DNA from 2 places in the Streptomyces sp. NPDC059010 genome. Region 2 is predicted to be linked to the other one. Evidence: riboswitches for the same ligand, from Rfam matches in the RefSeq annotation. Region 2 holds a riboswitch; the other holds the start of a gene.
What was found. A riboswitch is a leader RNA that binds a small molecule or an ion and turns the genes downstream of it on or off. The one in region 2 is predicted to bind cyclic di-AMP.

Region 1 (4,928 bases), on a different contig from region 2:
CGTCCGCACCGCCCTGACCACCGAGAACGCCGAGCCGGAGAGCGCGCCGATGCCGTCGTACCCCTACGTCCTGCTGTCCGCCGCCGTCTCCCTGGACGGCTGTCTCGACGACACCACCCCCGAGCGGCTGCTCCTGTCCAGCCCGGCCGACTTCGACCGGGTCGACGAGGTACGGGCCTCCGTGGACGCCATCCTCATCGGCGCCGGCACCATCCGGGCCGACAACCCGCGGCTGCTGGTGAACTCGGCCGAGCGCCGCGCCGCGCGGGTGGCCGCCGGCCGGCCGGAGTACCCGCTGAAGGTCACGGTCAGCGCGTCCGGCGAACTGGATCCGATGGCGAACTTCTGGCACACGGGCGGCGAGAAGATCGTCTATACGACGGAGAAGGGCGCGGAGCGGCTGCGGCGGACGCCGGTCGCGGCGGACGTGGTCGCACTGGGCGCGGAGCTGGACTGGCGGGCCCTGTTGCAGCACCTGCGCGAGGTGCGCGGTGTGGACCGGCTGATGGTCGAGGGCGGCGGCACCATCCACACGCAGCTGCTCCAGCAGGGGCTGGCGGACGAGCTGCAGCTGGTGCTGGCGCCGCTGTTCGTGGGGGACGCGAAGGCGCCGAAGCTGTTCGGGCCCGGCGGATACCAGGGCGGGCGACTGCGGCTGGTCGAGACACGGCGGATCGAGGACGTGGTGCTGATGCGCTACGAGCCCACGGCCCCGGGTGCCGGACCCCTTCCCTCCGCCGCGGACCGGCACTGGCTGGCGCTGGCGTGCGAGCTGGCGGCCCAGTGCCCGCCGTCGGAGACGGCCTTCAGCGTCGGGGCGGTGGTGGTGGCCGCCGACGGGACCGAGCTGGCGCGCGGACACTCCCGGGAGGGCGGCGACCCCGTGGTCCACGCGGAGGAGGCCGCGCTCGCCAAGATCACACCGGGCGATCCGAGGCTGGCCTCCGCGACGGTGTACAGCAGCCTGGAGCCATGCACCCGGCGCGCGTCGCGACCCGCGCCGTGCGCGCGGCTGATCCTGGAGGCCGGGGTGCGCCGAGTGGTCACGGCCTGGCGGGAGCCGGACACGTTCGTGGCGGGGGCCGACGGGAGTGGGGCACTGGCGGGGGAGGGCGTGGAGGTGCTCGTCCTGACGGAGTACGAGGACCGGGCGAAGGCACCGAACAGGCATCTGTCGGCCTAGGGCCGGCTAGTGATCCAGCTCTCATCGGCGGCGTCGAGGGAAAGCCGTGTGCGTTCGGTCCTGCGGATGGCGTACTATTGAGTCATCGCCGCGGGGTGGAGCAGCTCGGTAGCTCGCTGGGCTCATAACCCAGAGGTCGCAGGTTCAAATCCTGTCCCCGCTACTGATTGCTCAGGGCCGGAACTGATTCAGTTCCGGCCCTGAGTGTTTTCCAGGCTCCCCCGACCCTCGGTCGGCCTCCAGCACTCGCCCCTCGCCCCCGCTTCCGCAACCCTGGTGACGTGGAGGAACGGCGGATCTCATACGCACGCCGGTTCGTCCGGCTGCTCCCCGCCCTGCTGATCGCGGCCGGAGCCGTCTACGACTTCGTCACGCCCACCGACTTCACCGGCGCCCCTTTCTTCACCGCCGCGCCCCTGGTGGCCGCCCCCCTCTACTCACGGCGCGGCACGGTGGCCACGGGCGTCGTGGCCGTCGCCGTCCTGCTCGCCCTCCGTATCCCGCGCGGCGACCCCTCCCGGGCCGAGACGATCACCGAGCTGGTCACCGTGGTGGTCGTCTCCGTCCTGGCCGTCCTCATCAATCTCCTCGTCCGCCGCAGCGACGAGCGCCTCGCCTCCGTGCGCGAGATCGCCGAGGCCGCCCAGCGTGCCGTACTGCCCGAACCCGCCGAGCGGATCGGCGGTTTCCAGATCGCGGCACGCTACGAGGCCGCGCAGGAGGGCGCCTCCATCGGCGGTGATCTGTACGCCGTGCAGGACAGCCCGCACGGTGTGCGGGTCGTCGTGGGGGACGTGCGCGGCAAGGGGATGGGGGCGGTCGGGGCCGTCGCCGTCGTCATCGGGGCCTTCCGTGAGGCCGCCGAGCAGGAGGCCACGCTGGAGGCGGTCGCCCAGCGACTGGAGCGGGCCCTGGCGCGCGAGCGCACCCGGCGCGACGGCGTCGACTCCCGCGAGGGCTTCACCACCGTCGTCCTCACCGAACTGCCGCACGGCGACAGCGTCGTCCGCATCGTCAACCGGGGGCACCCCCCACCGCTCCTCCTCTACGCCGACGGCACCGTGCGCTCGCTGCACGCCACCGAGCCCGCGCTGCCGCTCGGCATGGCCGAACTCGGCACCTGGCCCGACCGTGCCGAGGAGGCCGGCTTCCCGAGCGGTGCCACGCTGCTCCTGCACACCGACGGCCTCTCCGAGGCACGGGACGAGACCGGACGGTTCTACGACCCCGAGGCCGGCCTCGCGGGCCGGGCCAACGTCGAGCGCGAGCCGGCCGCGCTGCTCGACGTGCTCTCGGCCGAGGTGCGCCGGCACTCCGGGGGCGGGATGGCGGACGACATGGCCCTCATCGCCGTACGCCGTCCCTGACCGTCGTGACAGTCCCCTGATCGTTGTCACCGGACGTGATCGAGTGACCCCCCTCCGCATAACAACTGACATACCGTCAATACCTGTGTGGCCCCTGAGCCTTGGCCAACTCGCCCGATTTGGCCCGCTCGTGCCCCGTAAGTCCAGGCGAAAATCGTTAATGATCAAGCGGAACAGCTTGGAATCCGCACCCCGGGTCTATTAACGTTCGATAACGCAGCGCGGTAGTCCCAGCCGTCACAAGAGGCGGCTCCGTGCGCACGCGCCGAGTCCCGCAAGGGAGCCGGGGAACCACCACCCTGGGGTGAATCGCGCGAATATCGCCGGGAAGTCACGGTTGGTATACGCGCGTAGGAGACCTTCCTGCTCCGAACCCGTCAGCTAACCCGGTAGGCGAGAAGGAAGGAAAGGAGCACGCCCACGTGGCGTCCAACAGGCCTGCTACGCAAGCCCCGTTTGTGCCGAGTCAGCGCAGTAACGACACCTTCGGCTACGACCGCTACCGCACCGACGAGGGCCCGTTCGAGGAGTGGAACCCCACCGCGGAGTCCATTCGTCCCGTTCGTGGCAGGCACCGCGTCTCCAAGCAGCGGGGCGGGGGACTCGCCCGCAGCTCCACGGTTCTCGGCGTCGGTGTCATAGCCGCCGTCGGCGCGGGCGGCATGGCCAGCGCGCAGAGCGGCAAGCCGCCCGTCGCCATCACCATGCCCGACCTGCCCCTGATCTCCGACGACGACTCCGCCGCGGCCGCCGAGGACACCACGACCGCGCTGAGCACCATGGGCGAGGCGACCGAGGAGACCGCTCAGGGCTCCGGTGACGCCGGCGAGGCCCTGCGGGCCCGGATCATCGCCCAGGTCGAGCAGCAGCAGGACCAGATCGACAGCAAGGCCGCCGCCGACGCCGTCGCCGCCGCCGAGAAGGAGGCCGCCGCCGCGGCCGCCAAGGCGGAGAAGCAGGCCGAGGAGAAGGCCGCCGCCGCGAAGGCCAAGGCCGAGGAGGAGGCCCGCAAGAAGGCCGAGGCCGAGCGCCTCGCCGAGCTGGCCAAGCAGTTCACGCTGCCGACCTCCTCGTACACCATCACCTCGACCTTCGGTCAGGCCGGCGCCTACTGGTCCTCCGGCTACCACACCGGCCTCGACTTCGCCGCGCCCACCGGCACGCTGATCAAGGCGATCCACTCCGGCACGGTCACCTTCGCGGGCTGGGACGGCTCGTACGGCTACAAGACGGAGATCACCCTCGACGACGGCACCGAGCTCTGGTTCGCGCACCAGTCCTCGATCAGCGTCAGCGTCGGCCAGAAGGTCAACACGGGCGACGTCATCGGCCGCGTGGGCGCCACCGGCAACGTGACCGGCGCCCACCTGCACCTTGAGGTGCACCCCGGCGGCAGCAGCAGCGGCATCGACCCGATGGCGTGGCTGCGCGGCAAGGGCCTCACGCCCTGAGGTTCCTCCACAGCTGATCACCGGCGGCCCTGATGACACCCCCGACGTCAGGGCCGCCGGTTTCCGTTGCATTCCGTTGCCTTCCGATGCATATGGAATACAGGTGCATGTGGAATACATGCTTCCAGTGCGGGTGTTGGCGAGGGACATGACTTCCCTTCGCAAGCTCGGCTCCTCCGCCCTTGAGGTCTCCCCGCTCTCGCTCGGCGGCAACGTCTTCGGCTGGACCGCCGACGAGGCCCAGTCCTTCGCCGTGCTCGACGACTACACGGCGGCGGGCGGCAACTTCATCGACACCGCCGACTCCTACTCGGCCTGGGTCGAGGGCAATACGGGCGGCGAGTCCGAGACCATCATCGGCAACTGGCTGACGGCACGCGGCAACCGGGACGACGTCGTGATCGCCACCAAGGTCAGCCAGCACCCCGACTTCCAGGGCCTGACCGCGGCCAACATCAAGGCCGCAGCGGACGCCTCCCTGCGCCGCCTCGGCACCGACCGCATCGACCTCTACTACACCCACTTCGACAAGCCGGACGTGCCGGTCGAGGAGATCATCGGCGCGCTGGACGAGCTGGTGAAGGCGGGCAAGGTGCGGCACATCGCCGCGTCCAACATCTCGGCGAAGCGCCTGGAGGCCTCCCTCGCCTTCTCCGACCGCGAGGGCCTCGCCCGGTACGTCGCCCTGCAGCCCCACTACAACCTGGTCTCACGCGACACCTACGAGGGCGAACTCCAGGACCTCGCCGAGCGCGAAGGCCTCTCGGCGGTCCCGTACTACGCCCTCGCGTCCGGCTTCCTCACCGGCAAGTACCGCGCCGGTACGACGGTGGGCAGCCCGCGCGCCCAGGGCGCCGGCAAGCACCTGGAGACCGAGCGGGGGCGCGGGGTGCTGGCCGCCCTGGACGAGATCGCCGAGGCCCACGA
Region 2 (4,928 bases):
CAGCCGCCCCAGCTGCCGCGCCATCACCTCGGGCCCGCCGATCTCCCGGCGCAGCACCGCCTCGTCCAGCACCGCGCACAGCTTCAGCGGCGGATCGCCGTGCAGCACGTCCTGCCTGGCCAGCCGCACCGCGACCAGCGCGTCCAGCCGTTCGTCGGCGGCGTCGTCGAGCCCGCTCACCGCGGCCCGGGTCACCGCCCGGGCGTATTCGGGTGTCTGCAGCAGCCCGGGCACAACGGACGTCTCCAGCGTGCGCATCGCACTCGCCTGGGACTCCAGGCTGATGAAATCCCGGTACGTCGGCGGCAGCACTCCGCGGTACGCATGCCACCAGTGATGGCGGCCGCCCCCCTCGTCGGAGCCCGCCAACACCAGCAACAACTCCCGCAGTTGGGCGTCCCGCACGCCGTAGGCGTCGAGCAGTAACCGCACATCGGCCGGTTTCACCCCGCTGGCGCCGGTTTCGATCCGACTCACCTTGGACTGGTGCCAGCCCACCAGCCGGGCCGCCTCACCACTGGTGAGCCCCGCCTCGGTGCGCAACGCACGCAGTTCTGCGCCCAGTTTTCTGCGGCGCACCACGGGACCGTGCTGCATGGACAACTCCTTACTCCAACCGAGCCGCCCAAATACGGTCTGCCGTCGCAGAGTTCACCGCTTCGAGCGACAGATATATGCATATCTTGGTGGATCGCCACCTCTGACGGGCGCGGTAATGGCAGTCTGGCGACGAAGCACCAGTCCGGGACCGTACTCGAACCATCCGCTCCGTGTCGGACTTCGGTCCCGTGGGAAAGGGACGACATCGCCATGGCAGATCACCTGGAAGCATCCGTCACTCTGCCGAGCGATCCCGCCTCGGTCTCCGCGGCCCGGGCCTATGTGGTCTCCACCCTCGCCGAGTGGGGGCTGCCACCGGACTCGGAGGAGGCCGAGACCATTCGGCTGATCGTCTCCGAACTGGCCACCAACGCCGTACAGCACACCCTCGGGCAGTCACCCACCTTCACGGTGGACATCGAGCTCGACCGTGACGAACAACTGCGCATCGGCGTGACCGACAGCCATCCGCGCCTGCCCAGGCGGCTGCCGGCCGCCGTCCAGCAGGACAACGGCCGCGGTCTGGTCATCATCCGCTGGCTGACCGCGGAGTGCGGCGGCAAGATGAGGGTGCGGCCCACCCGGGAGGGCGGCAAGACCGTGTCCGTCGAGGTGCCGTGGACCGTACGAGTGCCCGCGGCGCAAGAGCCGTAGCACTCCGTCGGGCGCTTGTGGACCAGGCCCGCTCAGGGCTGATGGGCTCGGCCGAAGGTGCCGCGGAGCAACGCCCTGAAGGCGTCCGCCGCGGGAGCCGCCTCGTCCACGCGGTGGGCGACCGAGATCGTACGGCGCAGGCCGCCGTCCTCCAGCGCGCGCACCCCGACCGGAGTGACCGACGTGCGCGCCACCATCTCCGGTACGACCGCGACGCCGAGCCCCGCGCTGGCCAGCGCACACACCAGGAGATACCCGGGGGTCGGGACCAGGACCGAGGGCGTGGCGCCGGCCCGGGCCAGGGCCGCCTCGACGCCCCGCCGGGCCGGAGCGTCCGGGGCCATGCTGATCAGGGGCTGTCCGGCGAGTTCGGCCAGGGGGAGGCGAGCGGACCCGCTGGTGAGGGCGTGGCCCGGGGCGGAGACCAGGACCAGTTCCTCCACGAGGATCGCTTCGACGCCGACGGAGGACGGGAGCGGGGTCGGATCGCCCGGCTCGTAGGTGTGCGTCAGGGCCAGGTCGACCTCGCCGGAGGCCACGGCGGCGACACCGGCCGAGGGTTCGTAGTCCGTGATCGTCAGTTCCACGTCCGGATGGGCCCGGCGGAAGGCGCTCAGGGCCGGGGGCAGCAGATGGATGCCGGCGGTCTGGAAGGTGGCCAGCCGGAGCGTGCCGCCGGACAGCCCGGTCAGCCGGGCCAGTTCGTGCCGGGCCCGCTCCAACTCGTCGAGCACCCGCCGTGCCCTGGCCACCAGCAACTCGCCCGCGCCGGTGAGCCGCGCCCCGCGGTGGTGCCGTACCAGAAGGGCGGTGCCCGTCTCGCGCTCCAGCTTCGCCAGCTGCTGGGAGAGCGCGGGCGTGGTGTAGCCGAGCCGCTCGGCGGCCCTGGTGATCGACCCCGCCTCCGCGACCGCAACCAGAGCGGCGAGGCGGGTCGGGTCGTACATGGTGGCTTCCTCCGGACGGGCCGAGCCTAAAGCGATGCTTAAGGCCCTTCCAGAATATTCGACATACCTGCTGAAGGCTTCCGCACGGCACTCTGGCCGCATGGACGCTCAGCTCATCGCCTTCACCGGGGTCTCCGCCGGCCTGGTCGCCATGCCCGGGGCCGACTTCACCGTCGTCGTACGCAACGCCCTCGTCTCCCGCCGGGCCGGCATCGCCTGCGCCCTCGGGATCGGGGCCGGGCTGCTGGTCCATGTGACGCTGGCGGTGGTGGGGGTCGCCGCGGTGCTGGCCGCCGTACCGGCGCTGTTCCGGGCGTTGCAGGTGGTGGGCGGTGTCTATGTGCTGTATCTGGGCGTCCAGACGCTGCGGCAGCGGCACACCGAGGTGGCCGACGCGCGCGAGGACTCCACCGGCCGCCCGTTGCGGCAGGGCTTCGTCACCAACGCCCTCAACCCGAAGGCGTCGCTGACCTTCCTCAGCGTGCTGCCGCAGTTCGTGCCCGCGGGCGCTCCGGCGCTGCCCCGGACGCTGCTGCTCGCGCTGATCGTGCTCGCGATCGCGCTGGTGTGGTTCCAGGTGGTCGCCCTGCTGGTGGACCGGCTCGGCAGGTGGCTGCGCCGGCCGCGCGCCGCGAGGGCGGTCACGGTCGGTACGGGCGCCGCGCTGACGGCCTTCGGCCTGGGGCTCCTCGCGGGGCCGCTGGCGGCCCTCTGAGAGCCTGCGGCCCCGAGGGCGGTGACGGCGTGTCAGACCGCCGCCACCGCCCCCGGGAGGGTCACTTGACCCGGCCGTACCAGACGCTCCTGGTCCAGATCTTCTGCAGCTTTACGACGTCACCGCTCTTCGGGGAGTGCCAGAGCTTTCCCTTCCCGGCGTAGATGCCTACGTGGTAGACGTTCGACCCCGAGTGGAAGAACACCAGGTCCCCGGCCTTGCGGTTGCCGGCGGAGATGTGGCGTGTCTTGTTGTACTGCTGGGCCGCCGTACGGGGCAGCTTCTTGCCCGCCTTCTTGTACGAGTACAGCGTGAGCCCCGAGCAGTCGAACCGGTTCGGCCCGGTGGCGCCCCACCTGTACGGGGAGCCCTTCTTCGAGGCCGCGACCTGAAGTGCCTTCGACGCCGGCGTGGCGGCCTCCGCCTCGGAGGCGAAGCCGGGTGCCACGATCGATCCGCCCACGGCGGCGATGGTGAGAGCCGAAGCCGTACCGGCCCGGACCATGAGCGACGGGACACGATTGAGCGCAGTCATGCGCAACCCTTCGTCAGCCGCCTGTGAAGGATGACCTGTCGGATTCGGGCTGGCGAAGTTGCCCGGCCGCGTTGCCGCGGCTTCACCCCAAGGGTTGCTCGGCTCGAACGAACGTCCGCTCCGGCGACCCGTCTTGCTCGGGTCCTCCACTCCTGCCGATCCACTCCTGTCGACCGGTCATCCGGGCGGCGGCAGGACTCGGCGTCCGCCCGGACCGCCCCGCCGCTGTGGCGGGGGCTTGTCGTCAGACAGGGATCTTGACGCACGGATGAACGAAAAACCCAACGGAATCGGGGATTTGTGGTGTTACTCACCACTCACCCGTTCGGGTGGACACCCTTGCGTCCGGGTCGGTGTCCAGGTGCCCGAGGAGCCTCGGACCAGGGATGGAACGCCCAATTCCGCCTAGCGGTCATGCCCCTTGCGCAACCCTGAAGGGCGCGCAAAAGGAGAGGTGACTACGCCGAAAGGGGGTACGCCATTTGGTCCGTTTCGGCGCCGGGCCGGACGCCTCGTCAGAGGGTCGGGGTGTCCGGATCCGGGTCCGTAGGGGACGTCAACTGTCGGAGCGCGGCGGCACCGTGACGCGAGCCGTGCGGCGCTCCCCGTCCAGCACGCGCAACGCACGCGCCAGCGTGAGCGCGTGCAGCTCCGTCTCGCCGCGCTGGTGCATCAGCGCCAGCGCGTCCCGCAGCGCGGCCGCCTTGCTCACGAGCGCCTGGGCGGCGCGCAGTCCGCGGTAGGTGTCGCCGTGCTGGGCCGGGTTGATCCGGCCGAGCAGGTCGACCACGTCGAGGTAACGGTCGATCAGCTCCCCCTCCGCGCGGGTCAGCGCGGGAAGGGGCGGCAACTCGGGTGGAAGCACCGGCCGGTCACCGTCCCGTCGGCGGGGCGAGGGTGGCCTTGCGGCTCGGGATGATCCGGTCCACCAGCCCGTACTCCAGTGCCTCCCGGGCGTCGAGGATCTTGTCCCGCTCGATGTCCTCGCTCACCTGTTCCCGGTCGCGCCCGGTGTGGTGGGCGAGCATCTCCTCAAGGCGGACCCGAACGCGTGTCAGTTCGTCGGCCTGGATGGCCAGATCGCTCGCCTGGCCCTCGACCGGCTCGGGCAGCCCCGGCTGATGGATCACCACCCGGGCCCCCGGCAGTGCGAACCGCTTGCCCGCGGTGCCCGACGCCAGCAGGACCGCGGCGGCCGAGCCGGCCTGGCCGAGGCAGATCGTCTCCACGTCACAGGTGACGTACTGCATCGTGTCGTAGACCGCCGACATGGCGCTGAACGAGCCGCCCGGCGAATTGATGTACAGCGATATGTCCTGGTCGGGGTTCTTGTGCTCCAGATACATGAACTGGGCCATCACGTCATTCGCCGAGATGTCGTCGATCTGTGTGCCGAGGAAGACGATCCGTTCCTCCAGCAGCTTCGAGTAGGGGTCCTGGGTCCGGGTGCCGTTGCTCGTACGCTCGGTGAACTCGG

Region 1: it holds a riboswitch for cyclic di-AMP, as region 2 does, so the genes downstream of both, ACFWYS_RS41770 (M23 family metallopeptidase) here and ACFWYS_RS36885 (C40 family peptidase) in region 2, are expected to answer to the same signal.

The regions. Positions count from the first base shown of each region.
Region 1 is NZ_JBHYJA010000061.1:27,292-32,219, forward strand. Features, by position in the region: gene ACFWYS_RS41755 (dihydrofolate reductase family protein) at 50-1,183, shown strand; tRNA gene ACFWYS_RS41760 (tRNA-Met) at 1,273-1,346, shown strand; gene ACFWYS_RS41765 (PP2C family protein-serine/threonine phosphatase) at 1,465-2,550, shown strand; cyclic di-AMP (ydaO/yuaA leader) riboswitch at 2,804-2,961, shown strand; gene ACFWYS_RS41770 (M23 family metallopeptidase) at 2,973-4,001, shown strand; gene ACFWYS_RS41775 (aldo/keto reductase) at 4,150-4,928, shown strand, end outside.
Region 2 is NZ_JBHYJA010000046.1:78,318-83,245, forward strand. Features, by position in the region: gene ACFWYS_RS36865 (helix-turn-helix domain-containing protein) at 1-597, opposite strand, end outside; gene ACFWYS_RS36870 (ATP-binding protein) at 811-1,254, shown strand; gene ACFWYS_RS36875 (LysR family transcriptional regulator) at 1,287-2,201, opposite strand; gene ACFWYS_RS36880 (LysE family translocator) at 2,302-2,916, shown strand; gene ACFWYS_RS36885 (C40 family peptidase) at 2,978-3,451, opposite strand; cyclic di-AMP (ydaO/yuaA leader) riboswitch at 3,455-3,665, opposite strand; gene ACFWYS_RS36890 (hypothetical protein) at 4,008-4,316, opposite strand; gene ACFWYS_RS36895 (ATP-dependent Clp protease proteolytic subunit) at 4,324-4,928, opposite strand, start outside.